DNA from 2 places in the Mesorhizobium sp. M0598 genome. Region 2 is predicted to be linked to the other one. Evidence: riboswitches for the same ligand, from Rfam matches in the RefSeq annotation. Region 2 holds a riboswitch; the other holds the start of a gene.

Region 1 (14,782 bases), on a different contig from region 2:
CGGTGACGGCCGCGACCGCATCGGCAATCAAGTCGTCGCTGAAAGGCCGCAAGGTATCTGTCACGACATAGCGCGCCGGCGAAGCTCCGCCCTTGCGACGGGGATTCGTTGTAAGCCGATCAGACGGCAACGCCGGCCAGATGAGCGAGAACTTACCCTCGGTGTGGGTCTCGACCAGGCTCGACGTTCGTCGGTAACTGCCTACGAGTCAAGGTCGTAGGGCTCGTGGCCCAGGTCGTTGTGATGAAGCGCCTCTGCCATACACCTGATGTCGAACGCCTGGCCGCACGCCGGGCAGAGGACGAAATACTCCTCCTCCCGAAGTGGCGATGCATCGTGGTCTTGGGGGATGACGATGTCATTGTATTCGTCGGGCATTGGGTCCTCCGGCAACGCCGCCCGCCATGCTGGAACGCCTGCCGGCAGGATTTATTTCAAAGTTACTGCGCCTAAGAAGAAGCCCTGGGCATCGATCGTGGCCCGATGTCCGGTTTCGCTGGCAATAACCTTGCCGAGGCCCGCCGCTCCGATGAAAGGTGATCTGATGGGCATCAGCTGCGCAAAATAGCTCGGAAATCGGGCACTGGGGTTGGGCTGTTGAAGCGCACTGTCTTGCCGGCAGGTCATCCAGTCGCTGGCGGCGCTGGCGGGACATCGTCGGCTATTTCTTGCCTGAGCCTTGGTCCTTTGCTGAGCCGGCGACCGAGCGCATTGACGAAATTGTCGTAGCGCTGCAAACCCTTCGCGCGGGCTTCGGCCTGAGCGGATTCCGGCAAGGCTGGGGTCGAATTGAGCCAAAACCGGACGAACAATGCGAGCGTCTCAATAGCAATTCCGACGTCGCGTTCGACACGCTGCACACGTCGATCGATCTGGTCGAGGCGTCGAGTGATCGCGGCTTGCTTTCGCTCTTCGGCATCCGGCGACAGGAACGACGCGAGCGCAGCCTCGGCAACCAGTGACAGCGAGGCCTCGCGCCGCTCCGCGTAGTCTGCCAGCGCGTTCATCACGTCAGGATCAAGATAGGCAGAGAGACGTTTTTTCTTGGCGTTCTTCATGCGCTCAAAGCTCAATGCCATCATTGGGGTCAAGGGCGGCCTGACGAGCTGCGCGTCTCATGGCTTGATCGACACTGCGGCGACGAACGGCGTCATCGTCGGGCTCGTCCCTGTCGAGGTCGAACTCATCGTCGCAGCGTGGCGTTCGTTCCGGCGCGATGTCTTCGTGTTCGGGAAGCTCGGGCTGGCGGCGAATGCCGCCATTGGCCGGATCCTCGTCCTGCTGATCCCTGGCAAGCCTCAGCTTGCGAGATTTGCCTTCCGGCTCAGCAAGAAGTGTCGTGTTGGTCCAGTCGTCAGAGCGAGCGTTCTGCGTTGTCCCTCCGGTCCTTGGTGGCGGCAAGACACGCTCGGCAAGACGCGGGTCGGCAAAGTAGCGTGCCTTCTTCGCACGGATTGGGAACTGGCCCGAGATCATAATGATCGCCTCGGTAGGCGGCAGCTGCATGATCTCGCCCGGCGTCATCAGTGCACGCGCCGTTTCCTGCCGCGACACCATCAGATGCCCGAGCCAGGGCGACAATCTGTGCCCCGCATAGTTTTTCATGGCGCGCAACTCGGTCGCGGTCCCCAGAGAGTCTGAGACGCGCTTGGCCGTCCTCTCGTCATTCGTGGCGAAGCTCACCCGCACATGACAATTGTCGAGGATGGAATTGTTCGGTCCGTAGGCCTTCTCGATCTGATTGAGCGATTGTGCAATCAGGAACGACTTGATGCCATACCCGGCCATGAAGGCCAGCGCGCTTTCGAAGAAATCGAGCCTGCCGAGCGCGGGAAACTCGTCCAGCAGCATCAAAAGACGCTGCCGGTGATCCTTCGCGTGAAGATCTTCGGCGAGCCTGCGGCCGATCTGGTTAAGCACGAGTCGCATCAGCGGCTTTGTGCGACTGATGTCCGATGGCGGCACGACCAGATAGAGCGTCGTCGGCCGTGCCTCCTCGACAAGGTCTGCGATCCGCCAGTCACAGCATGACGTCACCTTGGCCACAACTGGATCGCGGTAGAGGCCCAGAAAACTCATGGCCGTCGAGAGCACGCCGGAACGCTCGTTCTCGGACTTGTTAAGCAGTTCCCGAGCAGCCGACGCCACGACGGGATGCGGGCCTGCATCACCCAAATGCCGCGTCAGCATCATGGCGCGCAGCGTTGCCTCGATTGGCCGCTCTGGATCGGAAAGGAAGTTCGCCACGCCTGCGAGGGTCTTGTCTTTCTCCGCATAGAGCACGTGCAGTATTGCGCCGACCGGCAACGCATGGCTGGTCTTCTCCCAGTGGTTGCGGCGTTCCAATGTGCCTTCTGGGTCGACCAGGACATCCGCCACGTTCTGCACATCTCGAACTTCCCACTCGCCCCGTCGCACCTCCAGCAGAGGATTGTAGGCTGCGGATCCAGCATTGGTCGGGTCGAACAGAAGCACCTGGCCGAAACGAGCCCGCCATCCGGCCGTCAGTTCCCAGTTTTCGCCTTTGATGTCGTGGACGATTGCCGAACCCGGCCAGGTCAGTAGTGACGGTACGACCAGGCCGACGCCTTTGCCGCTTCGGGTCGGTGCGAAACATAGCACGTGTTCCGGACCGTCGTGGCGCAGATAGTGTCGGCCCAACATACCCAGGATCACCCCATCCTGACCGATCATCCCAGCGGCCTTGATTTCGTCTCGCGTCGCCCAGCGCGCCGAGCCGTAAGTCGTGGTATCCTTTGCCTCGCGCGCCCGCCACAGCGACATCCCGATCGCTGCGACGATAGCCATGAGGCTTCCGCTCGCCGCAATCGCCGCGCCCTCCAGGAAGACCTTCGGCGCGTAGGCGTCGTAGAAAAACCACCACCAGAAAAAGGCTGGCGGCGGGTAAACGGGCTGTCCAGCCAATTCGAACCACGGCGGACCGAGTTGGCTTTGAAAGCCGAGCCGCCCTGCCGTCCACTGTGTTGCTCCCCATGTTGTCGCGACGACGATCAGAAAGGCGGTGAGGATCTGGCCCCATAAAACCTTGCTTGCCGGCATCGGTCGTTTCCCAAATGGATGATCGGAACAACCGAAAAGCTCGAATTCCTAAATTCGCAAGAAAAAAGGGGCGGTCGAAGCAGCATGGCGTACCCGGACGTGGAAAGACTTGCCCGATGCGATCTCGAATGTTGAACGAGCATAGGGGGGCTGCTTTCTTCTGGAGCCGTTGAGCCGCTACTTGCCCAATGATAGTTAGTTGTCTCGGCTCAGATGGCATTCGACGAGATGGACGGGTTCTTGGAAAACCACGGATTGCGCATGACCAAATGAACAAGAGTCCTCAGCGGCGCGCCGAGCCGGAGAACACTCTAGTCCCGGCAAGTGGTGGTCAGCCGTTCTGCTGAGCTCGAATCTTACCGCCTCCCTGATCGGTAGCGCGATAGATCCAGAGCCGACTCGATGAGCAGACCCATCAAGTCTGTTCAATTTTGTTAATCGATTCAGTCACATCAACTATTGCCATGGACTTTCGTTGGAACTGTTGCAAGCCGCGCCGGCCTCACGGGTCGCGGAATCTATTCGGCCGCACCTAAGTTCCAGATGTCCCGATGCAGGCGCCATGTCCCGTCGTCCCCTTTTTTCCAAACGACAATGTACTTGCCCGCAACGGTGGAAGGGGCACCGCCTTTGCTCGGCACACTGAGCGTAAATGCGCCAACTTCGTAGGCGAGATTCCCGCTCCCTTCCACTTCCAGCGCCTTCAGGGTGAGATTCTTCATCCCGGCCTTGATTGCGCCCTGCCAGAATTCTTCCACGCCCTTGCGGTCATCGATGCGTTTGCCGTCGGGTGGCAGCAGGGCGGCATCGTCGGTATACATTTGACCTACCGCTGCTGCGTTTCCGCTGTTGAAGGCGTCCATGAATTTTACCAACGCCGCTTCGATGTCCTCACGAGCCGAGTGGGGGGCCGCAGACAATGCAGACGAAAGAAGCAGCACAGCAGCAAATGCAAATGACTGAACCAGTCTCATTTCGTCCTCCCTTGCGTGCCCGACATGCCCACCCGATGAATAGCGCCGACCCGAGGGCGCCGCGGCGTTCGATGGCCAGGCGCGGATTATATTAGACTTATCTGATATGACGGCGCAAGCGCAGCTGCGACCCTCTGAACGACCAGCGTAGCAGCTGCCGGAGAGCTTCAAAGCGGCGGCTACCGCTCACTGCCTCCTCGTCTCGACGAAAGAATTCGTTCGAATGATGCTTTTCCGCGGCTTTGCTCGCAAGTTTTCGTCAGCCAGCACAGGGCCTCCTCTTACGCTCGCTGGTCGTCAAGGCCCAGCGGCCACTAGCTGACAGTCCCCCCGCAGCCAAGCCGCTGGGCCCTCGACGTGGGGAACGAGCATTGGAGACGATGTCGCGCTTTCCGTTACAGCCCGAAGGCGGGTGACAGATGACCGCGTCAGCCTCTCCACCCCGAGCTACGATTCACGCATTCGATCAGGCACAGCTCTCTCGGGCTAGCGCGCCAAGCATGAGTTAGCTCCCGAATGAGCAGGTGCCGCCCAGTTCAGCTTCGGCCCTTGCGCGCGCAAGGTATTGGCCGAGATCGATCGGCAGTCCGGTCGGCAAATTGGGGCAGCGATGGCGAGAATGAATGCCGGGAACTTCCCTTCGGTGCCGCTTCGTCGATCTGTTTGCCGAGAAGACGCGCGCGCTGCGTGCCGCCCCCCATACCGTAGAGAACTCATTTCAGGTCACACACACACGACGCCACCGAGATCCTGCATCACTTTTCTACTCCGACGCCGCCACGTCACCAAGATCAGTCGCGAGCGTGATCGCGGCTATCAAATCGGGATCGCGCGCCGGAGCGCTCTATGAGTGAGCCCCGAACGGCGCGCTGCTCCTCGAGCAAGTCCGGCTCGACGTAAGGCGGGCCATCCGTGCCGGCCTCGTGACTAACAGACGGGCGAATGGCGGTTCCTGGACTCACCTTTTTGTCTGAAGTCGCTTCCTTGAGCCGGTGGCGGAGTTCTTGCTTGATCGACTTCAGCACCGTCTTAGAATCGGTTTTCGGAAAATTTGTCTTGTGGCATCAATTTTCATGGGATAGGATCATTTTTCATAGGTTTTGGCCCGAACTAACCAAAATTCGATGGAAGGATTCGCTTTTCATGCCTGCGGTGCAACAGCACCAATTTTCAGGTCCTGTTACCGTTTTTCAGGAAATCCGCCCTCCTGAAACGGCGACCCCGGCCGGGTACAGCGCCCTGATCGGAGCCTACAGGCTCGCCGTGCCCTTGCCCCGTAGGTTGTTCGCCACGGGCGAGCATCATCGCATTACCGAACGGGATGGCTGGCGGATCATGACCCCCCGCCATGCCCCAAATCCTACCCTCGAAGGCCACCTGACCTTTGCGCTCAAGTACGAGGGACTGAACCTTGCCGTCCTCAAGCGGCTGTTCCAAGTGACCGGTCCCGCGCCGATCGAGGCGCTGGTCCGTGAAAGCCCGACCGGCAGTTATGCCCGACGCATCTGGTTTTTATATGAATGGCTGAGGGGCGCGCGTATCGATCTGCCGGACGCGAAGGCCGGACGATACATTCCGGTTGTCGATCCCGAGCTGCAGTGGCCGGGACCCGACAAGACCGCTTCGCGCTACCGCGTAAGGGACAATCTCCCCGGCACGCGTGAGTTCTGCCCTCTGGTGTTCCGCACCAAGATTCTCGAAAAATTCATCGGCCTTGAACTACCGCGGCGCGCGGAGGCAATCGTAGCGGACGTGCCGCGCGACCTTCTTGCTCGGACCGCCGCCTTTCTTTTGCTCAAAGACTCGCGATCAAGCTATGCGATCGAGGGCGAGCACCCGCCGCAAGATCGCATCCAGCGCTGGGGCCGCGCCATCGGCGAATCCGGCCGCTGGCCGATCAATCGCGATGAGCTGCTGCGTCTGCAAAGAATTGTACTTGGCGACGCCCGTTTCGTAAGACTTGGCTTCCGAAAAGAAGGAGGTTTCGTCGGTGAGCATGACCGAGACAACGGCACGCCCTTGCCCGATCACATCAGCGCTCGGCCCGAGGACCTGCCGCGGCTAATTGATGGAATGGCGGCGTTCGATCAGGGCCCCGCGCAAAACCTTGACGCAGTCGTAGCCGCCGCAATCCTCGCCTTCGGCTTTGTCTACATTCACCCGTTCGAGGACGGAAACGGCCGCATTCACCGCTACCTAATCCACCACGTCCTTGCCATGCGCGGCTTCAATCCGCCGGGAGTTGTCTTTCCCGTCTCGGCCGCGATCCTGGACCAGATCAACGAGTACAGGGGCGTGCTCGAGAGCTATTCGCAGCGCCTTCTGCCGTTGGTGGAATGGGAACCGACGCCGCAATTCAACGTCCGGGTGCTGAATGACACCGGTGATTTCTACCGGTTCTTCGATGCAACCCCGCACGCCGAATTCCTCTATGCCTGCGTTCAGCGGACGATCGAACGGGACCTTCCCGAGGAAACCGCATTTCTGCAGCGCTACGATCAGTTCCGGCAGCAGGTGGACGCCTTTATCGACATGCCCGAGCGGTTGATCGATCTGCTCTTCCGTTTTCTTCACCAGAATGATGGACATCTATCGAACCGCGCGCGCGAAAAGGAATTCGCCGCGCTGACCAATGACGAGGCAGGAAGAATCGAGGCGATCTACGCGCAAACCTTTGGTCCCCATTGAAGGTGTGATCATCAGGATCGATTTTTAGTCCGACGGTTTGCGATTCCCTTGTCCCTGCCTTCATCTCCGACGCTTGACTTGTCGCCGAGACATGCACGATTTTTTCCGCACGGTCTGACCGGCGGCCGATCAGCCGCGGCCAGAACGCGCTTGACAAACCGGAGCCGTCCCGTCCAACCTCACGCATTCACCAGGGGAGTCCCGGCAAGGGGCTGAGATACTGCTGGCATTCGCGGCGCAGTGACCCGTTGAACCTGATCCAGTTCATACTGGCGTAGGGACGGTGCAAGCGCTTTGCGGGAGTTTACGCCCGAGATCCTGTTTCGGCAGGTCGCTAGAAGCGTCTTTTCATCCTCCCGGCACAGAACTGGGTCTCCAATGCAACGAGCAAAGGAGCCTCAAGATGAATGCCCTCACCCCCGCCGTCTCGACGGGACCGCTGCCCGCCTCACGAAAAATCCACAAGCCCGGTGCCATCCACCCGCAGATCAGGGTACCGATGCGCGAAATCTCCGTCCATCCGACGGCCGGCGAACCGCCCGTCACCGTCTACGATCCGTCCGGCCCCTATACAGACCCGACTGTCGAAACCAGCATCGAAAACGGCCTTGCCCGGCTTCGCCACGAATGGATTACGGCGCGGGGCGATGTCGAAGCCTATGACGGCCGCCACGTGCGGCCGGAAGACAACGGATTCGCCGCAGGCGAGCGCCTGACGCCGGAGTTTCCAGTCCGTAACCGGCCGCTGAGGGCCAAGTCAGGCAAGGCGGTGACTCAGCTTACCTATGCGCGCGCCGGCATCATCACACCCGAAATGGAGTTCGCCGCCATCCGCGAGAACCTTGGTCGCGAGATCCTGCACGGCAAGCTTGAGCGCGACGGCGAGGCTTTCGGCGCGACACTGCCCGATTTCGTCACGCCGGATTTCGTGCGTGATGAGGTGGCGCGCGGACGCGCAATCATTCCCGCCAACATTAACCACCCAGAGAGCGAGCCGATGATCATCGGCCGCAATTTCCTGGTCAAGATCAATGCCAATATCGGCAACTCCGCTGTCACCTCCTCGATGGCCGAAGAGGTCGAAAAGATGGTCTGGGCGATCCGCTGGGGCGCCGATACGGTGATGGACCTGTCGACCGGCCGCAACATCCACAACATCCGCGACTGGATCGTCCGCAACTCGCCGGTGCCGATCGGCACGGTGCCGCTCTACCAGGCGCTCGAGAAGGTTGGCGGCATTGCCGAGGATCTGACCTGGGAGGTGTACCGCGACACGCTGATCGAACAGGCCGAACAGGGCGTTGACTATTTCACCATCCATGCCGGCGTGCGGCTGCATTACATCCCACTGACCGTTGACCGGGTCACGGGTATCGTCTCGCGCGGCGGCTCGATCATGGCAAAATGGTGCCTGCACCATCACCGGGAAAGCTTCCTCTACGAGCACTTCGCGGAGATCTGCGACATCTGCCGCGCCTATGACGTCTCCTTCTCGCTCGGCGACGGCCTTCGTCCCGGCTCGATCGCCGATGCCAACGATGCGGCGCAGTTCGCCGAGCTGGAAACGCTTGGCGAGCTGACGAAGATCGCCTGGGCGAAGGATTGCCAGGTGATGATCGAGGGGCCTGGCCACGTGCCGATGCACAAGATCAAGCAGAACATGGACAAGCAACTCGCCGTTTGCGGCGAGGCGCCGTTCTATACGCTTGGCCCGCTGACGACCGACATCGCGCCGGGCTACGACCACATCACCTCCGGCATCGGCGCGGCGATGATCGGTTGGTTCGGCACCGCCATGCTCTGCTACGTCACGCCCAAGGAACATCTCGGCCTTCCCGATCGCAACGACGTCAAGACCGGCGTGATCACCTACAAGATCGCGGCGCATGCCGCCGACCTGGCGAAGGGTCACCCGGCGGCGAAGATCCGCGACGACGCGCTGTCGCGGGCCAGATTCGAGTTCCGCTGGGAGGACCAGTTCAACCTGTCGCTCGATCCCGAAACAGCGCGGTCCTTCCACGATCAAACCTTGCCCAAGGAGGCGCACAAGCTGGCGCATTTCTGCTCGATGTGCGGACCGAAATTCTGCTCGATGCGAATTTCCCACGACATCCGCGCCGAAGCGCAGAAGGAGGGCATGGCGGCGATGGCGGCGAAATACCGCGAGGGCGGCGATCTCTACGTGCCGGCGGACGAGACCGGCGCACCGCTTTCGCCACAGGCGCATGAGCCATCATGAAGGTGCTGGTCAAAGGGGCCGGCGTTGCCGGCCTCACCGCCGCCTTCGAGCTCGCCGCACGCGGCGCGGCGGTTTCCGTTGCCGAGACAAGGCCTGGCCTTGGGGGCAATGCGTCGTGGTTCGCCGGCGGCATGTTGGCGCCATGGTGCGAGCGCGAAAGCGCCGAGCAGCCGGTGCTGGATCTCGGGCGCGGTGCCGCCGACTGGTGGGATGCCGCAACGCCCGGCCAGGTGACGCGGGCCGGAACGCTGGTCGTGGCCGCGCCGCGCGATGCGGGCGAGCTCGACCGGTTCGCCAGCCGCACGACGGGCTATCGGCGCGTCGAGGAAGATGAAATTGCCTTGCTGGAGCCCGACTTAGCCGGCCGCTTCCGCCGCGGATTGCTCTTTCCCGATGAGGGCCATCTCGATCCGCGCCAGGCGATGGCAGCGCTTCATGACAAGCTCGCGGCCATGGGTGTCGAATTCCACTTCGGCGCCGACGCCCAGCATGTTTTTGGTTTCGATCGTCAGATCGATTGCACGGGAATGGCAGCCGCCGATGACAGGTTGCGCGGCGTTCGCGGCGAAATGCTCATCCTGCGCACCCCTGATACCTCGCTGTCGCGCCCGGTCAGGCTGCTGCATCCGCGCTTTCCACTCTATGCAGTGCCGCGCACCGACCACCGTTTCATGGTTGGTGCGACGATGATTGAAAGCCAGTCCGCCGGACCGGTTACGGCGCGCTCCATGTTGGAGCTGCTGGGTACCGCCTATGCCCTCCATCCGGCCTTTGGCGAGGCCGAGATCGTTGAAACCGGTGTTGGCGTCCGTCCAGCCTTTCCCGACAATTTGCCGCGCGCCGAAACGAACGGTGAGATCATCGCGATCAACGGGCTCTATCGTCACGGTTTTCTCCTGGCTCCCGCCATGGCGCGCCAGGCTGCCGACCTGGTTTTCAATCAAGACGGAACCAAGGAGCTTGCTCATGAAACTGATGGTCAACGGCAAAGTGCATGAGGTTGCCGCCACCACGCTGGCCGAGCTGCTTGCCGCGCTTGACTATGAGGGCGATTGGCTCGCGACCGCCGTCAACAACGACCTCGTGCACAAAGCCAGCCGGGCGGAATTCCAATTGAACGACGGCGACCGGATCGAAATCCTCTCGCCCATGCAGGGAGGCTAGCCATGTTCGATCTTCTCGGGACGACGCTTCCCTCCCGCCTGCTTCTCGGCACGGCTCAATATCCTTCGCCGGCTATCCTTTCCGATGCGGTCAAGGCGTCGGGCACGTCGGTGCTGACCGTCTCCTTGCGCCGTGAAATGGCAGGCGGCAGGGCCGGCGAAAAATTCTCGTCGTTGATCCGCTCGCTCGGCGTCAGAATCCTGCCCAACACTGCTGGCTGCCACTCCGTCAAGGAAGCGGTCACGACTGCGAAAATGGCGCGCGAAGTCTTCGGTACGAGCTGGGTCAAGCTCGAAGTGATCGGCAACCACGACACCCTGCAGCCGGATGTGTTCGGTCTGGTCGAAGCCGCCCGCATCCTGTGCGAGGACGGTTTTGCTGTATTCCCCTATACTACCGACGACCTTGTCGTTGCCGAGCGGCTGCTTGCGGCGGGCTGCAAGGTCTTGATGCCGTGGTGCGCGCCGATCGGTTCCGCTCTCGGACCGATCAACATCACGGCGCTGCGCTCGATGCGCGGACATTTCCCAGGCGTTCCGCTGATCGTGGATGCGGGGCTCGGACGGCCGTCGCACGCGGCAACCGTCATGGAGCTCGGCTTTGACGCCGTACTCCTGAACACCGCGGTCGCCAAGGCGGCCGATCCGGTCGGCATGGCGCGTGCGTTCGGCAAGGCGGTCGAGGCCGGTCGTGAAGCTTTCAACTCGGGAATGCTCGAACCGCGCGACGTCGCCGTGCCGTCGACGCCGACAATTGGCAGGGCAGTTTTTTCATGAAGCTCGACCCCTTCTACCTGATCGTCGACAGCGCCGCCTGGATCGAACGGCTGGTGCCGCTTGGCGTCAAGCTGGTTCAGTTGCGCATCAAGGATAGGGACGAGGCCACGTTGCGGACGGAAATCCGCCGCGCGAACGGCGTCTGCGCGGTCCATGGTTGCCAACTGATCGTCAACGACCATTGGCGCACGGCAATCGAGGAAGGCTGCGACTTCGTCCATCTCGGCCAAGAGGATTTGGCTGCGGCCGACCTGCTGGCGATTAAGTACGCCGGATTGAAGCTCGGGCTCAGCACGCACGATCATCTCGAACTGGAAACGGCTATCGCTGCCGAGCCCGACTATATCGCGCTCGGCCCCATCTATCCCACCATCCTGAAGCAGATGAAATGGGCGCCGCAAGGGCTCGAACGGATCAGCGAGTGGAAGCGCCGGGTCGCACCGATCCCATTGGTCGCAATAGGCGGCCTCAACCCCGACCGGCTCGACGGTGTCTTCGAGGCTGGTGCGGACAGCGCGGCGGTGGTCACCGACATCACGTTGAATGCCGATCCCGAAGCGCGCACGCGAGAATGGATCGAAAAGACAAAGCCATGGCGCTGAGTCGAGAACCGCATGTGCTCGTGGTCGGCGGATCAGACTCCAGCGGTGGGGCTGGAATTGCACGCGATATCGAGACGATCGCTTCCATTGGCGTGCGCACCTGCCTGGCTGTCACAGCGCTGACGGTGCAGACGCACGAAGCCGTGATGGAAATCCATCCTTCGCAGCCCGATCTTGTGGCCGATCAGATGCGCGCCGCGCTGCAGGCCAACAAGGTGGCGGTAATTAAGATCGGCATGCTCGCAACGGCCGAGATCGTCGTTGCCGTCGCGGCTGTGCTACGCGAAAATCCGCAGGTGCCGGCAGTGCTCGATCCGGTGCTGGCCTCGAGCTCCGGCCGGGGGCTTCTGGAAGCAGGTGCCATCGCTGCCATGAGGCGCGATCTGATGCCGCTTTGCTGCCTTGTGACCCCCAATCTCCTCGAGCTGGCGGTCCTTGTTGGTGCGGAACCGCCAGCCGACGAGAGCGACGCGGTGAGACTGGGACGGAAATTGCTGGCAGCCGGCGTGCCGGGCCTGCTGATCAAAGGGGGCCATGCATCAGGACCTCGATCAACCGATATTCTGTTGCGTTCCGATCAAGAACCAATCCGCTTCGACGCACCTCGTCTTGTCGCATCAATGCGCGGGACGGGTTGCATGCTGGCTAGCGCGATTGCGGCGCATCTGGCGAAGGCGAAGCCGCTCGAAGACAGTGTGCGCGAAGGCAAGCGGCTTGTCTTGGCCATGTTTAAGAAGAATGCAGCAGACCGACGAAACTTGTAAGATTTTCCAACTCTCGAAAGACACGCCTGCCTCTCGCGGGTCCGGGCTGGTAATTTCCCCTCCTAATTCACCTCACTCGACAGGAGTAGTTTGACGCCCTCGCCAGGCGGCGACCGCGAGATCAACGATGGCGAGGCGGCCGTCGTGCGCCGTATCTAGTGCGTTGTGTGGCATCCTTTCCCCACATCCGACTGTGATCCTGGAATTCACCTTGGTCGCGAGCTCCTGCTAAACGACGCCCCTCGACGGGAGCGGTCGATCCCGCGTCTCGGCTGCGGCGGCGCTAGGCTGACGCTCCTTAGGCCGTCCTGTTGAACCGGACTCGGGATCACGAACTGCCTCCGACAATGAATGAACATTGTCCGTCTTACGGCCATTTCATCGTCACCGCCGGTGTGCTCAAGCGATGCAGGCCATCCCTGTCATTCAAGGGATTATCGGCTTCGAAAAACAGTGAAGCTTCATCCGTCCTTGCATCCGCTTCGCTCAGGCTCAGCAGACGTCAGCAGGTTCTTCACCACGTTAAGAGCGAGGGCGTGTGGCTCAAGCCGGCTTGGCACGAGGGCCGGGAGGTGATCGCGGTGTTCGAGACCGAGCCGACGCGAACCCAACCACTTTATGTGGCTCGAGTGGTGTGAAGGTCGGATCAGCTTCATTCGCGACTACCGCAACGCCCGCTATGTTGCCGATGATGCGGAGCTGGCGCTGGACGCCAGGTCCCACGACGACGGAACCGGCGACTGCTCGTCGCGACGCCTAATCAAGCCCGATAGCAGCTCCATGCGGCACTCGTTGACAAGCCTGCCGTGATATGAACAGGATTATACAGGCTCACTGAACAGGTACCCATATGAAGCGACGCTCGGTTCAACTGTCTCCCGGCACGGGCAAGCCCGAACAGATCGCCACCGTTCTCGAACATGAAATCCGCTCCGGTGTTCTCGGCTTCGGCGACCGGCTGCAAAGCGAGAACGAGCTCGTCCATCGTTTCTCCGTCAGCCGCAACACCGTCCGCAAAGGCCTCGAGGAACTGTCCAGCCGCGGGCTGATCACCACCAAAGTCGGCATCGGCTCTTTCGTCACCTTCGATGGCAAGCCCGTTGATGACTCCATCGGTTGGTCGCGGGCGCTCGCCAATGCCGGCGCCAATGCAGAGACGCGGACGCTGCGGCTCGAGGTGATCGAGGATCCCGATCTTGCCGCACTGCTTGGTATAGAAAACCCGTTTTTCATCGCTGTCGACCGGGTGCGCACCAATGCCAGCGACGGCCACGCCATCTCCATCGAGCGCAGCCGCCTGCCATTGTCGCCGGAACTGGAGGACGTGCCGTTACGCGGGCTGCGCGAAGGCTCGCTGCACCAGACGCTGCGCGGCGCCGGCCTCATTCCCGACCATGGCGAGGAATGGGTCGGCATCGAAATGCTCAACGCCGAGGACTCTGCAATCCTCGGTTGCCCGCAAGGCACGCCGTTCCTTCGCGGTCGCCGGTTGACCCGCGCCGCCGATGACCGGCCGATCGAATATGTGACCAGCCTGCTCAACCCGGCGCATTTTGCGCTGCATATGAGGTTCTGAGTGATGCCGGACGACAACACCGGGAATATGACTGATCGGGCCATGGGGGCGCTTGTCGGCGGGGCACTGGGGGATGCGCTGGGCATGCCGACGCAGCTTTTGTCGCCGGCCCGGATTGCCGAACTCTACGCCCATGTAGAGGGCTTCATTGCTCCTTTCGCCGACCATCCGGTGTCGAAGGGGCTTCCCGCTGGAACGATCACCGACGACACCGAACAGGCGCTTCTGCTTGGCCGTATCCTGGTCGAATCCGGTAACCGCTTCGATCATGCGCGGTGGGTCAACGCGCTGCTCGACTGGGAGCGCGACGTCAAAGCGCGCGGCAGCTACGATCTGCTGGGACCATCGACCAAACGCGCCATCGACGCCATCAACAATGGCGTGCCGGCCGAGGAAGCGGGGCGCAGCGGCGACACAAATGGTGCGGCCATGCGCATTGCGCCGGTCGGCATCATGATGCCGCCAGAGCCGCTGGACGCGCTGGTCGCCAAAGTTGCCGAGACCTGCCGGGCCACGCACAACACCTCGATTGCCATTGCGGCCGCAGCCGCCGTTGCGGCGGCCGTCAGCCGCGGCGTCGCCGGCGGCGACTGGCGCGCCGCTTCCGACAGCGCCATCGCCGCGGCGAGGGGCGGAGCAACGCTCGGCCATTGGGTGACCGGCGGTGACATTGCCGCGCGCATTGGGTGGGCGCAGGAGCTTGTGCGCGGCAAGGCGACGAAGGACGCGATCCGGCTGATCACCGATCTGGTCGGCACCGGCGTCGCCAGTCAGGAGTCCATTCCGGCTGCATTCGCGGTGCTGGAAATCGCCGGCGGTGATCCCTGGCAAGCGGCGGTGATTAGTGCCAATCTCGGTGGCGACACCGATACGATCGGCGCCATCGCGACCGGCATGGCCGGCGCCTGCACCGGCTTTTCCCGATTGCTTCAGAACCGC
Region 2 (14,782 bases):
TTCGTTCCTGCTTGCCGCCGTCGCTTCACCGGCTTCTGCCTTTGGCCGTGCCCTGTGGTCGTCCAGCCTGGTGCCGCCGCGCTGCGCCAGCATGTCGGAATAGCCGCCGGCATATTCGATCCAGCGGCCGTCACCATCCGGCGCGATGATGCTGGTCACGGTGCGGTCGAGGAAATCGCGATCGTGGCTGACCAGGATCACCGTGCCGGCAAAGCCGGCGACCAATTCCTGCAGCAGCTCCAGCGTCTCCATATCGAGGTCGTTGGTCGGCTCGTCGAGCACAAGCAGGTTTGCCGGCCGCGCCAAAACGCGTGCGAGAATCAGCCGTGCCCGCTCGCCGCCCGAAAGCTCGCGCACCGGCGTGCGCGCCTGTTCCGGCTTGAACAGGAAGTCTTTCATGTAAGAGACGACGTGGCGCTGCTCGCCATTGATGACGAGGTTCTCGCCGCGCCCGTCGGTCAGATACTGCGCCAGTGTCTCCTGCGGGTCGACGGCTTCGCGCTTCTGGTCGAGCGTGGCGATCTCCAGATTTGTGCCGAGCCGCACCGTGCCTGCGTCCGGCTTCAATTCGCCGGTCAGCATCTTCAACAGCGTCGTCTTGCCGGCGCCGTTCGGCCCGACCAGACCGACGCGATCGCCGCGCTGGATGCGGGTCGAGAATCCCTTGACCACGGTCAGATCGCCAAAGCTCTTCTCGATGTTCCTGGCTTCGATCACCAGCTTGCCGGATTCGGCGGCGTCGCTGGCTGTCATCGTCGCCGCACCCTCGGCGCCGCGATGACCACGAAAGCGCTGGCGCATGGTCTGCAACTCACCGAGCCGGCGCATGTTGCGCTTGCGCCGCGCTGTCACGCCATAGCGCAGCCAGTGCTCCTCGCGGACGATCTGGCGACCGAGCTTGTGCTGCTCGCGCTCTTCCTCCTCCAGCACCGTGTCGCGCCATTCCTCGAAATAGCCAAAGCCCTTGTCGAGACGGCGGGTCTGGCCGCGGTCGAGCCAGATTGTGGCGCGTGACACGCGCTCGAGAAAACGGCGGTCATGCGAGATGACGACCAGTGCCGAGGAGGTGCGGGCAAGCTCCTCCTCCAGCCATTCGATAACCGAAAGGTCAAGGTGATTGGTCGGCTCATCGAGGAGGAGAATGTCGGGCTCCGGCGCCATGACGCGGGCGAGGGCGGCGCGCCGCGCCTCGCCGCCGGAGAGGTCGTTCGGCCGTTCCTCGCCGGTCAGGCCGAGATGCTCCATCAGATAGGTGGCGCGGTAGGGATCGTCGGCGGGCCCGAGCCCCGCCTCGACATAGGCGCGGACGGTCGCAAAACCGTCCATGTCGGGCATTTGCGGCAAGTAGCGCACGGTTGCCGAGGGCTGGCGGAAGACTTCGCCATCCTGCGGTTCGATCAGCCCGGCGGCGATCTTGAGGAGCGTCGACTTGCCAGAGCCGTTGCGGCCGACCAGGGCGATCTTGTCGCCAGCCGAGGCCGTCAGGGCGGCACCGTCGAGCAGCGGCGTGCCGCCAAAGGTCAGCTTTATCCCGTCGAGATTGAGAAGTGGCGGCGCCATATCAGCTTTCTGGGCTCAGCTTTCCGGAAGAGGGTAGGGATGCGCGAGCAGCAGCGCGCGGCCGCTGGCCAGCGCGATTTCCAGCCGGCCCCTGACCTCGTTGGAAATGGTCAGCGACGAGCCGAACGCAACCTCGACATGGTCGAGCGGCCATTTGGCGCCGGTGACTGTCAGGCCGGCGAGATCCGAAAAGCCGAGCACCGAAAACAGCGTGCCGTCGGCATAGTCGAAGTCAGTCTTTCCCGGCAGCAAGGGAATGCCTTCCTGTGCGCCGCTGGTCAAAAGCACTTCCGTCCCGCCTTCCGCCAGCCGGACGCTCAGCGCCAGATGCAGGAAGATGTGGTCGGTACGTTTGCCGCCGAAGGCGCCTGCGAGCACAAGGCTGGTCGCACCGCGTTCGAGCGCGGCGGCGATAGCGAGTTCACCGTCGGTCTTGTCCTTTTCGGCGGGAAACACCTGCCGTGGCACGGCGGCCAGATCCTCCGGCAACTCGGCAGGCACCGAATCGAAATCGCCGACCCAGAGTTCCGGCCTCAGGCCCAGCATACGGGCATGTCCGATGCCGGCGTCGGCGGCGATGACGCGCGAGCCTTCGACTTGGCGGTCGAGCAGCGGCGTGCGGATGAGATCGCCGCCAAGCAGGATGGTGAATGTGCTCATATCTCGTGGCCCTTACCAGCCCTGCCCCGGAAACGGAAGATGAAACGGCAGACGAAACGGAAGGCTGGGCTTTGGATGCCCGGCAAACTTCCGCTTGCGCAGCACTTCGGCCGGGCCTATGTGTCGCAACGCTCTAACGGGGTGCCGGACGCGATCTTCGCGGACCGGCTGAGAGGCAAGACTGCCAACCCGCTGAACCTGATCCGGTTTGTACCGGCGGAGGGATTAGACGTTTCGGACAGCCCGACGCCTCAATTCCTTTCAACGCGAACGAAGGAGGCGCCGATGCGCAGTTTTTTCCACTCTCTTGTCTCAATTGTCCTGCTTGCGGCATCCGCGCTCGCCCTGCCAGGGCAGGCATCGGCACAGGATAGACTGACGGTCTATACCTATGAAAGCTTCACCGCCGATTGGGGTCCGGGACCGGCGGTGAAGAAGGCCTTCGAGGCCGAATGCAGTTGCGTCGTCGAATTCGTCTCGGTCGCCGACGGCGTGGCGCTGCTCAACCGTGTGAAGCTGGAAGGCGCCGCGACCAAGGCCGATATCGTACTTGGCCTCGATACCAACTTAACCGCCGACGCCAAGGCAACCGGCCTGTTTTCGCCGCACGGCGCCGTCTCGGGCGTCAATGTGCCGGGCGGCTGGAGCGACGATATTTTCGTGCCGTTCGACTATGGCTATTTCGCCGTCGTCTACGATACCGAAAAACTGAAGAGCCCGCCGAAGAGCCTCAGGGAATTGGTCGAGGGCGATGCCGGAGAGAAGATCGTCATCCAGGATCCGCGCACCTCGACGCCGGGCCTTGGCCTGCTGCTGTGGGTCAAGTCGGTCTATGGCGACAAGGCGCCGGAAGCCTGGGCCAAACTCAAGGCGAAGGTGCTGACGGTAACGCCGGGCTGGAGCGAGGCCTACGGCCTGTTCACCAAGGGCGAGGCGCCGATGGTGCTGTCCTACACCACCTCGCCGGCCTACCACATGGTCGCCGAAAACACCGAGCGCTACCAGGCGGCGTCCTTCGAGGAGGGCGAATATCTGCAGATCGAGGTTGCGGGGATCACCACCAAGGGTGCGAAGAACCCGCTGGCAGAAAAGTTCATTGCCTTCATGACCGGACCGAAATTCCAGGATGTCATTCCCGAAACCAACTGGATGTTCCCGGCCGGCAAAACCGACAAGCCGCTCAACCCGGCGTTCGATAAGCTGGTCAAGCCGACCAAGACCTTGCTGTTCAGCCCGGAAGACGTCGCCGCCAACCGCAAGGCCTGGGTCGACGAGTGGCTGGCGGTGATGAGCAAGTAGGGCTCAAGCCTCGTCGGATGTTTGCGCCAAGCCACCCCCCTCTGGCCTGCCGGCCATCTCCCCCTCAAGGGGGGAGATCGGCAGCTTTGTCGCCTCTCCTCGTCCTGCCACTTGTGACATTGGCGAAGGCGGCTGAGTGCGCAATCTCCCCCCTTGAGGGGGAGATGGCCGGCAGGCCAGAGAGGGGTGGGCTCGGCCATTGTCAGGTATTTCCTTCGATCAACACCTGTCGTAGTGTCGGGTAGCGCAACATGCGTACGCGTCATCCGGCCGATCCCCGCGTCACTGCCGGCATCGTCGCGCTCGCCGCCATCGCGCTGCTGATCGGCGGTGCATTCGCCGGGCTCGTCGTCGAAGCCACACGCGACCTGTCCGGCGCCGCCGCCGCTTTCGATTCCTATCTCCTGCGTGTCGCCCGCTTCACGCTCTGGCAGGCTCTGTTGTCGACCCTGCTCTCCGTTGCACCGGCGCTGTTCGTCGCGCGCGCCCTGTCGCGGCATCCACGTTTTTTCGGGCGAGGCTTTATCCTGCAGCTTTTCGCCGTGCCGCTGGCGCTGCCGGCCATTGTTGCCGCACTCGGCGTCTTGGCACTCTATGGCCGCGCCGGCTATTTCGCCGGCACGCTCGGCGCGATTGGCGGGCAGAGCTGGCCCGGCATCTATGGCCTGTCGGGCATTCTCGTCGCCCATGTCTTCTTCAACCTGCCGCTGGCGACGCGGCTGTTCCTGGAGGCGTTGCAGACCGTGCCGGCCGACCAATGGCGGCTGGCGAGCCAGCTTGGCATGGGTGCTGCGCCGGCCTTCCGGCTGATCGAATGGCCGCCGCTGCGTGCGGCCTTGCCGGGCGTTGCCGGGCTCGTTTTCATGCTGTGCATCACCTCCTTCACCATCGTGCTTACGCTCGGCGGCGGACCCAGCGCGACGACGCTCGAGGTTGCCATCTACCAGGCGCTGCGTTTCGACTTCGACCCGGCGCGGGCTGTGACGCTGACCCTGCTGCAGATTGCCCTGACCTTCGTCGTCGTGCTGGCCTTGACGCGGCTCGGCGCCAATATGGTCGGGGATGCCAATCTGCCGGTGGCGCCGCGCCGGTATTTTTCAGCCGGTGCGGCCGAGACCGTGCTGAACGCATTGGCGATCGGGCTCGCACTCCTGTTTGTCGCCGGGCCGATGGCGGCCACGTTGGCAGCCGGGCTTGGCGCCGATCTCGGCCGCCTGGCCGGCGAGGGCGCGGTGCGGCAAGCGACGGCGACCAGTGCCGTGCTCTCTCTCCTATCGGCGCTGCTCTCTGTGGCGTTGTCGCTGTCGCTGGTCATGGCGCGCCGGGCGCTGGCGCTCACCCGGCGGCAGGGCCGGCGGACACTGCTCGAACATCTGGCCGACACCGGTGCGGGGTTCGTCCTGGTGGTGCCGCCCATCGTCATCGGCGCCGGCTGGTTCCTGCTCTTGCGCACCGTCAGCGATGTCTTTGCGATCGCCCCTGTCATGGTCGTTGCGGTCAATGCGGTGATGGCGATGCCGTTCGCCATCCGCGCCATCCGCCCTGCCTATGACGCGGCGAGCGAACGCCACGAACGGCTCTGTGCACAGCTTGGCATCTCGGGCTGGAACCGGTTGCGGCTGGTCGACTGGCTGTCGCTGCGGCGGCCGCTCGCCACCGGCTTCGCTTTCGCCATGGCGCTGTCGCTCGGCGATCTCGGCGTCATTGCGCTATTCGGCAGCGATTCCGTGCAGACCTTGCCCTATCTGCTGCTGGCGCGCATGGGCAGTTACCGCACCGAGGATGCGGCCGGGCTGGCGCTGCTGCTCGGCCTTGTCTGCCTGGCGCTGGTGCTGGCCGCGGACTGGCTGGGAAGGAGGGAGAAATCATGATGCCGACCAGCCCGGAACGGTCCATTTCGGTGGAAAAAGGCGCGGCCGTGCGGCTCGATAATGTCTCGTTCAGCTATGGTGAAACGCCGCTTATATTCGATGTCGATTTCCCGGCGTCGGAAATCACCGCGATCATGGGGCCGAGCGGTTCGGGAAAGTCGACGCTGCTCAATCTGGTGGCCGGCTTCGAGACGCCGCGGTCGGGCCGCGTGCTGATCGGCGGCGCCGACCTCAGCACTGCGCCGCCATCAGCGCGGCCGGTATCGATGGTGTTCCAGGAAAACAACCTGTTTGCCCATCTTTCCCTCGAGCAGAATGTCGGGCTCGGCCGCTCGCCTTCGCTCAGGCTGAGCGAGGCTGACCGCGCCGCAATCGCCGCAGCGCTGAAGCGCGTCGGCCTTGCCGGCAAGGAAAGCCGGCTGCCGCGCGAACTCTCCGGCGGCGAGCGGCAGCGCGTCGCGCTCGCCCGTGTCCTGGTGCGCGACCGGCCGGTGTTGTTGCTCGACGAGCCGTTCGCTTCGCTCGGACCGGCACTGCGCGACGACATGCTCGACCTGGTGGCCGACGTCCATTCGGAGCAGTGCATGACGGTGCTATTCGTCACGCACCAGCCGGACGATGCGCGCCGTATCGGCCAAAACATGGTTTTCCTGGATGGTGGCACGGTTGCCGCGACGGGCACCGCGGCCGATTTTTTCGTCGGGGCTGGACCGGAGGCATTCCGACGCTATATCGGCTCGGGTCCGTTTGCGGTTGGATCACGAGATGTTGCCCGGAAGCGGACATAATTTATGGTCAAACCGGCGGAAGGCGAAGCGGCGCTTGCTTGCCATGGTCGAGGTAGTGTGGCTAGGTCCGCCAGGAGCTGGTCCGGCCTAGACCGTGATTTGCCCTTGCTGCCTCGCATCTGTCGGACGCACGAAGGACGCCGTAGCACTTGATTTGCGCGTGATGCTTTCCGGAAATCGCGCCCGATTTTCGCGGTCACGTGCCAGGACTTGAAAGGAAGCCGATCTGCCGACCGGCATCGACAATCGGAGGGTGAAACCGCTGGCGCGCTTTCTGGCGCTGGCCGGTCTCGCCGTGGCGCTGGCAAGCTGCCAGATGTTCACGCCTCCCGACGTGCAGGAATCAGGCTTTCAGCCCTCAGACAAGCCGATCACGGTCGACAATGTCGCCGCCAACGGCAAGCTCGCTCAACTGGCGAAGGCGCAGCACCCGCGCATCCTCGCCACCTATGGCGGCGAATATTCCGACCCCAAGCTCGAGCGCATGGTGGCCAAGATCGTCGGCAGACTGACCGTGGTGTCGGCCAACCCAACCCAGACCTACCGCATCACCATCCTCAACTCGCCCAACGTCAATGCCTTCGCGCTGCCGGGCGGTTATCTCTACATCACCCGCGGCCTGCTTGCGCTGGCCAACGATTCGGCCGAGCTTGCCGCCGTCATTGCGCATGAGATGGGCCACGTTACGGCCAACCACGGCCTGCAGCGCCAGCAACTGGAAGCCGAGGAGGGGTTGGCGACCAAGGTCGTTTCGGATGTGCTCGGCGACAACCCGACGGCCAAGGCGGCACTGATCCGCGGCAAGCTGAGGCTGGCCCAGTTCTCGCGCAATCAGGAGCTGGAGGCCGACGCAATCGGCATCAAGTCGATCGGCGAAGCCGGTTTCGATCCCTACGCCGCCGGCCGCTTCCTGCAGTCGATGTCGGCCTATACCGATTTCCGCTCGATCAGCGGCGCTACCGACGCCAGCCTCGACTTCCTGGCGACGCACCCCAACACGCCGCAGCGTATCGATCTCGCGCAGCGCCACGCCCGCCAGTTCGGCGCGCCCGGTGTCGGGTCGCGCGACCGCGATTCATTTCTTGCCGGCGTAGACGGGCTGCTTTACGGCGACACGCCGGAGGAAGGCTATGTGCGCGGCGAAACCTTCCTGCATCCTGGCCTCGGCGTGTCGTTCTCGGTGCCCAACGGCTTCATCATCGACAATTCGGCGGCGGCGGTGACGGCGACCGGCCCGGGCGACATGGCGATCCGCTTCGACGGCGTTTCGATCGACAAGAACCGCTCGCTGACCGACTACATCCGCAGCGGTTGGGTTGCCGGCCTCGACGACAGCAGCGTGCGCCAGGAGACGATCAACGGCAACGAAGCGGCAACCGCGCATGCCGGCGCCGATGGCTGGCAATTCGATATTGCGGTGATCCGCGCCGGCGGCCAGGTCTACCGCTTGCTGACCGCGGCACCTTCGGCCAGCACCTCGCTGAGCACGGTGGCGCGCTCGGTCAGCGGCTCGTTCCGCATCCTGAGTGCTGCCGAGAAGGCGGCGTTGAAGCCGCTGCGTATCCGCATCGTCACGGTGCAGCCCGGCCAGACAATGGGCTCCCTGGCCGCACAGATGGTCGGCGTCGACCGCAAGCTGGATTTGTTCAGGGTGCTCAACGCGCTGTCGCCGGGTGCCGCGGTTTCGGCCGGCGACAAGGTCAAGATCGTCACCGACAAATAGCAGCCGACGCGATTCAGGCTGCGAGAAATTCCGGGTTCTGCTTCACCAGCGCCGCCTTGAGCTTTTCCATGGCGCGCGCCTCGATCTGGCGGACACGTTCCTTGGAGATGCCGAGCGTCTCGCCGAGCGCTTCGAGCGTCGCGCCCTCGTCGCTCAGCCGGCGCTCCTCGATAATCCTGAGTTCTCGCGCATTGAGCGCGCCGAGCGCCGTCTTCAGCCAGACCGAACGGCGTTCGACGTCGATCGTATCGCCGACGACCTCATCGGGCAGCGGGTCATCCGAAACCAGGAACTCCATCCGCTCGGTTGCGCCCGCATCGTCGGCTAGCGGCGTGTTGAGCGAGCTGTCCGGCGCCGAAAGGCGGGAATCCATCATCGCCACATCGGCCTCCGATACCCCGAGAGCCGCCGACACTTCGCGGTAGAGCGTGGCATTCGACATCTGCTCGGCGCCGTTTGCCAGGCGGGCGCGCAGACGCCGCAGGTTGAAGAACAGCGCCTTTTGCGCCGAGCTAGTGCCGCCGCGCACGATCGACCAGTTGCGCAGGATATAGTCCTGCATCGAGGCGCGAATCCACCAAGTCGCGTAGGTCGAGAACCGCACCTCGCGCTCGGGCTCGAAACGGGCCGCTGCCTCCAGCAGCCCGACATGGCCTTCCTGGATCAGGTCGCCCAGCGGAAGGCCGTAGTGGCGAAACCGCGACGCCATGGAAATGACCAACCGCATATGCGCGACGGTGATGCGGTGCAGCGCGTGCTGGTCATTGTTTTCCTTCCAGCGCAGCGCCAGGAGATGCTCTTCGTCACGTTCCAGATAAGGGGCTTTCATCGCCGCGCGAACCATGGTCCGTCCTGCACTGTCTTCCATCATGCCGCGCTCCTGCTCCAGGCGTTGCGGTGCAATCGAATCGTGAGTTGGCGCCGATGGTTGAAATGGCGGCGCCGCGCCCTACAACAGCGAAGAACGTGCCATGCGGGGGAATGTTCCCCCGGACTGTCATGTCGATTGTGCTGTTCCAGGCGATTCGCCACCGGCCTTGACTCAGCCGGATGGCGCCGGGAGATGCTGGTTGAGAATTGGATTTCAAGGGCGCGAGATTTTTGAAATTTAGTTTCTTATTCTGGCATCGCGCATCTGTCATTTTCCGGCACTCGCAATGACGCCGGACATCGGCCAAGGACGGGATCACAGAAAAATGAAATGGCTCAAATCGCTCATTATCGCCGGAACGCTGCAGGTTCTGGCCGTCGCCGCCAGTCATGCCGGCGCCAATCTCGACCAGATCAAGCAGGCCGGCGTCTTCAAGGTCGGCACGGAAGGAACCTATGCGCCCTTCACCTATCATGATGCTTCCGGCGCGCTGGTCGGCTTCGACGTCGAGATCGCGCGGGCCATCGCCGAGCGCCTCGGCGTCAAGGCCCAGTTCCTCGAAGGCAAATGGGACGGGCTGATCGCCGGTCTCGACGCCAACCGCTACGATGCCGTCATCAACGAGGTCGGCATCACCGAGGCGCGCAAGGCTAAATATGATTTCTCCGATCCTTACATCGCCTCCAAGGCAGTGCTGATCGTGCGCGGCGACAACACCGACATCAAGGCTTTCGCCGATCTCAAGGGCAAGAAGGCGGCGCAGTCGTTGACTTCGAACTTCGGCAAGCTGGCTGAAACCAACGGCGCCGAACTCGTCGGCACCGACGGCTTCGACCAGTCGATCCAGCTGCTTCTTACCGGCCGCGCCGACGCCACCATCAACGACAGCCTGTCCTTCCTCGACTTCAAGAAGCACAAGCCCGACGCCAATGTGAAGATTGCCGCCCAGGAAGAAAACGCCGACTATTCCGGCGTCATCGTGCGCAAGGGCGATCCGGAACTGGTGGCCGCCATCAATAAGGCGCTGGCCGACATCAAGGCCGACGGCACCTACAAGAAAATCGCCGACACCTATTTCGGCCAGGACGTTTCGAAGTAAAACGGCTTTCTCGTGTGGGCCGAATGCCGGCCCGCGTCGTTCGTATCGCGGCGAGCTGTCTTTCGACGGCCCGCCGCTTTCGCGTGATATGAGCGACGGCAATCTGGCAAGGAGGAGCCTTCGTGCCGCACTGGCTGCAATTGATGCTGGAATCCCTGCCTACGCTGCTGTGGGCTGCACTGATCTTCACCGTGCCGTTGACGCTGCTGTCGTTTGCATTCGGTCTTGTCCTAGGCCTGGTTGTAGCGCTTGTCCGGCTGTTCGGTCCCAAACCGCTGGTCGCCGTGGTCCGCTTCTACGTCTGGATATTCCGCGGCACGCCGCTTCTCGTGCAACTGTTCCTTATCTTCTACGGCCTGCCATCGGTCGGCATCCTGCTCGACGCCTTTCCAGCAGCACTGATCGGCTTCACCTTGAACATCGGTGCTTATTCGTCGGAAATCATCCGCGCCGTCATCGGTTCGGTGCCCAAGGGCCAGTGGGAAGCGGCCTATTCGATCGGCATGACCTGGGCCCAGGCAATGCGGCGCACCATTCTTCCACAGGCGGGCCGCGTCGCCGTGCCGCCGCTGTCCAACACCTTCATCTCGCTGGTCAAGGACACTTCGCTCGCCGCCGCCATCACTGTGCCGGAGATGTTCCAGGCAGCGCAGCGCATCGTCGCCACCACCTATGAGCCGCTGATCCTCTATGTCGAGGCAGCGGCCCTCTATCTGGTCATGAGCTCCGTGCTGTCGGCCTTGCAGGCGCGGCTGGAAACGCGGCTCAACCGTTATGGCGGCTTCCTGGAGGCGCGCGCATGATCGGCCTCACCAACATCGAAAAGCGTTTCGGCGACAATTTGGTGCTGAAGGGCGTCACCGTCACGATCGAGGAAGGCAGCGTTACGGCGCTTGTCGGGCCGTCGGGCGGAGGGAAGAGCACGCTTTTGCGCTGCATCAACCTGCTCGAGCTGCCGACTTCAGGCACGGTACGGATCGGCGACGATGCACTCGAATTCCATCCCGGCGGCAGGGTCTCGACCAGGGATATCCAGCGGCTGCGGCTGCAGACCGGCATGGTGTTCCAGAATTTCCAGCTGTTTCCGCATCGCACTGCGATCGAGAACATCATGGAGGGGCTGGTGACGGTGCTGAAATGGCCCAAGGAGAGGGCGCGCGAACGGGCGCTGGCCCTGCTCGAAAAAGTCGGCATGGCGCACAAGGCCGATGCCTGGCCGGCGACCCTGTCGGGCGGCCAGCAGCAGCGCGTGGCGATTGCCCGGGCGCTGGCGCCTTCGCCGAAGGTCCTGCTCTGCGACGAGCCGACCTCGGCACTCGATCCGGAACTGGCGCAGGAGGTGGTTGACGTGCTCGGCAAGCTCGCCAGCGAGGGCACGACCATGGTGATGGCGACGCATGACCTGCGGCTCGCCTCCAAGATCGCGCGGGAAGTGGTGTTCCTCGATGCCGGCAACATCGTCGAACAAGGCCCGGCCGCGGTGCTGTTCAGCAACCCGGAACGCCAGCGGACCAAGCGGTTCATCGCCACGCTGAAGCACGAGGCGGAAAGGGAGGGCGGCGAAGGTTAGATATGCCCGTCGCCGGTCAGCTAAGACAAAAAAACCCGGCGCGAGGCCGGGTTTTCCATGTTTCCTGGGCGAAAAGGCTCAGGCAGCTTCTTCCTGCTCGGCTTCCTCGTTGTCGGCCTTGGCGCCGCGCTTCGGGCCCTTGTTGAGGTTCACCTCGATGAGGCGGACCGCTTCGGTCTCCGACATGCGGTTGACGGCCGCGATCTCGCGGGCCATGCGGTCGAGGGCCGCCTCGTAGAGTTGGCGCTCGGAATAGGACTGCTCCGGCTGGTTATCGGCGCGGTAAAGGTCGCGCACCACTTCCGAGATCGAGATCAGATCGCCGGAGTTGATCTTGGCATCATATTCCTGGGCACGGCGTGACCACATGGTGCGCTTGACGCGGGCGCGGCCCTGCACGACCTTCAGCGCGCGCTCGACATAATCCTCTTCCGACAGCTTGCGCATGCCGATCGAGGTCGCCTTGGCGACCGGCACCTTGAGGCGCATCTTGTCCTTCTGGAAGTCGATGACGAACAGCTCCAGCTTGTGGCCCGCGACTTCCTGCTCGTCGATCGAGACGATCTGGCCGACACCATGCGCCGGATAAACGATGTACTCGCCGGTCTTGAAACCGTGGCGCGCTGCGGTGGACTTCTTCTGCGGGGTGATCGTTGCCATTACGCCCTGAACTCCTTGTTGTGGTACCGGCATCGTGCCGGCCCGAACTCGTGCGACCGGGGTGACCGGTCCTCAGCCACACAACGATGAACTCACCGGAAAGGCCAGGACCGGCAAATCGCAACATTGCGACCGCCTGCCCCAGATCGCTCTGGTCCGGATTGAGAAATTCACCTTTCAGTGATTTGGGGCGTTTGCGCCATAAATCGACGTTGTGTCACCGGCATGTTTGGTTGATATAACACAAAAAGTCGGAAGAATCAAGGTTTTGCTGCACGCGCGAAGGCCACGCGCCGTCGCCGCCTGTCAAGGCGGTTAATGTATCACGGCTGTTACGCGGCGTCAGGCCGCCGCAGCCGGCAGGCTCGTCAGTCGCCTTCGCCGGGCTCGGGGGAGAAATATTTCTCGAACTTGCCAGTTTCGCCATCGAAATTCTTAGCGTCGGCCGGCGGCTCCTTCTTGGCGGTGATGTTGGGCCATTTGTCGGCATATTCGGTGTTGATCTGCAGCCATTTGTCGAGGCCCGACTCGGTGTCGGGCTTGATCGCGTCGGCCGGGCATTCCGGTTCGCAGACACCGCAATCGATGCACTCGTCCGGGTGGATGACGAGCATGTTCTCACCTTCGTAGAAGCAGTCGACCGGACAGACCTCGATGCAGTCCATGTATTTGCATTTTATGCAATTGTCGGTCACGACGTAGGTCATTGGTCGGCTCCGGGACGTCCCATTTTGTTGGGCTTTTTTGGTGAGGTAACGCCTTTGTCCGCCGGTGGCAAGGGCGGCCCCTGCCAGCGGTGCCGCGGTTTCCGGAATGGAATTCCGGAAGGCCGGCAAAGCGGGCGTTCGACCTTGCTCAATCGTCGCCGAGCAGGTGGTCGGTCTGGCGGCGTTCCTTCTTCGTCGGGCGACCGCTGCCGGCCTCGCGCAACGGCGGCACCGCATCCGGAAGCGCCTCGCCCTTGGGCGCGGGGGGCGGCGACATGTCCTCGTAGAGCAGGCGGGCCTCTTCGGCCGGGCCACGCCGTACGCCGGTGCCAAGGACTTTCCAGACGAAGATCCGCCGCTCCAGCGTGATGGTCAAAACGTCGCCCGGCCGGACCGTATCGGAGGCCTGCGCTGCTTTGTCGCGATTGATGCGGACGCGTCCGGCGACGACCAGCTTGGCTGCCAGCGTGCGCGATTTTACCGCGCGCGAGAAGAACAGCCACTTGTCGATGCGCTGGCGGGCATCAGTGACCATTGGACGAGCAGCTTACTTCTTCAGCTGGTCGCGCAACGCGGCGAGCTTGGCGAAGGGCGAGTCCGGATCGAAGCGGACCGGGCGTTCCTCACGCGGCTTTGGCTGGAACGCCGGCTTTGCGCCTTGGGCGCCGCCTTTGCCGTCCTGCCGGCCAGCCTTCCAGTCGGGCCGGTTTTCGCGCCGGTCCGGGCGTTCACCTTGCGGCTTGCCGGCGCGCTGATCTGCCGCGTCGCCTTGCGGCCTGGGCTTGAACTTGCTGCGATCGAAGCGCGGCTTGCCGGCGCCGTCGCGCTGGTCGTGGCGCCCCTGACGGGCGGGCCGGTCGCCCGGCGTCGGTTGCCCGCCGGCATCTACCGGCGCATCGCTGCGGCTGTCCGGCGCAGCTTGACCATTGCGCGCGCGATTGTCCCGATGATTGTCCCGGGGGCGGTTGTCATGCTGGCGATGACGCGGGCGCTGGTCGAAACGACCCTGCCGCCATAACAGGATGGGTTTTGGCTCCTCGGCTTCTGGAGCAGCTTCGCCGGCGACGGCTCCTGCCGTCGCTGCAGGTTCGGCCGGCGATGCTTCCGTAGTGTCGGAAACCGGCGGTTCTGCCGGTGCCGCAGCCTCAGTTTCCGCCCCAGGTTCCGCCGTTGGCTCGGCCGCCGGTTCCGCAGGCGCTTCAGCAGTCGCCTCCGCGGCGGGCCGGGTCTCTTGCGTGACTTCTGCCGCAGCTTCAGGGGCTGGAGCTTCCGCGACAGGCTCTGCCGTCGCTTCGGTCACAGCTTCGGCCGCCGCCTCCGCAACAGGAGCCGCATCCGACACAGGTTCCGAAGCCTCCGCCGGCGGCTCTGCCGCGGCAGATGCTTCCGCCATCCTCGCCTGCTCGACTCGCGCAGCCTCTTCCGCCGCCTGCTTTGCAGCGGCCGCGTCACGCGCGGCATTATCCTGTGCTTCGAGCCGCGCCTTGACCTCGGCCGCCGGTTTGGCATCGGCGCGATAGCCGAGTCCCTTCAGGATTTCTTCCATGTCGTCGGCGGTGGCGCCGAGAATCGACATCATCGGCGGCGTCACCATGAAGGACTGGCCGTCATAGGCGCCGTCGGGGCGAGGACCGAGGCCCGGCTTCCAGTTGGTCGCCGGCCGGATCAGGTCGGCCAGCCGTTCGAGAATATCGACGCGTACAGCACGCCGGCCAAGATTGCGGTAGCCGGCAAGCTTGTAGAAGGTCTTGTCGAAGGTCGGATCGATGACCACCGAGGTGCGGCCGGAGGCCAGTGCGTGAACGACATCGCCGAAACCGGGCTTGTCCTTGCCGTCGTTTCTCAGCGCCCACAGCAGCGTTATCAGCCCGGCCGGCGCCGGTTTGATCAGCGCCGGCACGAAGACATGGTAGGCGCCGAAGCGCACTCCGAGACGGCGAAGCGCCGCGCGGCCTTCCTGGTCGAGCGACTTCA

The links. Region 2 has a riboswitch for thiamine pyrophosphate ahead of thiB (thiamine ABC transporter substrate binding subunit). Riboswitches for the same ligand answer to the same signal wherever they lie in the genome.
Region 1: another riboswitch for thiamine pyrophosphate. It lies ahead of thiC (phosphomethylpyrimidine synthase ThiC); the one in region 2 lies ahead of thiB (thiamine ABC transporter substrate binding subunit).

The regions. Positions count from the first base shown of each region.
Region 1 covers NZ_JAMYQL010000036.1:38,698-53,479, forward strand. Annotated here, with positions in the region: gene NKI59_RS29410 (hypothetical protein) at 202-378, opposite strand; gene NKI59_RS29415 (CopG family transcriptional regulator) at 624-1,079, opposite strand; gene NKI59_RS29420 (conjugal transfer protein TraG) at 1,063-3,060, opposite strand; gene NKI59_RS29425 (YybH family protein) at 3,579-4,034, opposite strand; gene NKI59_RS29430 (Fic family protein) at 5,178-6,722, shown strand; TPP riboswitch at 6,905-7,021, shown strand; gene thiC (phosphomethylpyrimidine synthase ThiC) at 7,126-8,961, shown strand; gene thiO (glycine oxidase ThiO) at 8,958-9,959, shown strand; gene thiS (sulfur carrier protein ThiS) at 9,928-10,125, shown strand; gene NKI59_RS29450 (thiazole synthase) at 10,128-10,901, shown strand; gene NKI59_RS29455 (thiamine phosphate synthase) at 10,898-11,503, shown strand; gene NKI59_RS29460 (hydroxymethylpyrimidine/phosphomethylpyrimidine kinase) at 11,494-12,267, shown strand; gene NKI59_RS29465 (GntR family transcriptional regulator) at 13,118-13,843, shown strand; gene NKI59_RS29470 (ADP-ribosylglycohydrolase family protein) at 13,871-14,782, shown strand, end outside.
Region 2 covers NZ_JAMYQL010000005.1:237,129-251,910, reverse strand. Annotated here, with positions in the region: gene NKI59_RS09940 (ABC-F family ATP-binding cassette domain-containing protein) at 1-1,560, opposite strand, end outside; gene NKI59_RS09935 (thiamine diphosphokinase) at 1,576-2,220, opposite strand; TPP riboswitch at 2,348-2,462, shown strand; gene thiB (thiamine ABC transporter substrate binding subunit) at 2,506-3,519, shown strand; gene thiP (thiamine/thiamine pyrophosphate ABC transporter permease) at 3,771-5,390, shown strand; gene thiQ (thiamine ABC transporter ATP-binding protein) at 5,387-6,178, shown strand; gene NKI59_RS09915 (M48 family metalloprotease) at 6,432-7,901, shown strand; gene NKI59_RS09910 (RNA polymerase factor sigma-32) at 7,915-8,772, opposite strand; gene NKI59_RS09905 (amino acid ABC transporter substrate-binding protein) at 9,098-9,871, shown strand; gene NKI59_RS09900 (ABC transporter permease subunit) at 9,994-10,674, shown strand; gene NKI59_RS09895 (amino acid ABC transporter ATP-binding protein) at 10,671-11,441, shown strand; gene NKI59_RS09890 (CarD family transcriptional regulator) at 11,520-12,101, opposite strand; gene fdxA (ferredoxin FdxA) at 12,470-12,808, opposite strand; gene NKI59_RS09880 (RNA-binding S4 domain-containing protein) at 12,957-13,343, opposite strand; gene NKI59_RS09875 (helicase-related protein) at 13,356-14,782, opposite strand, start outside.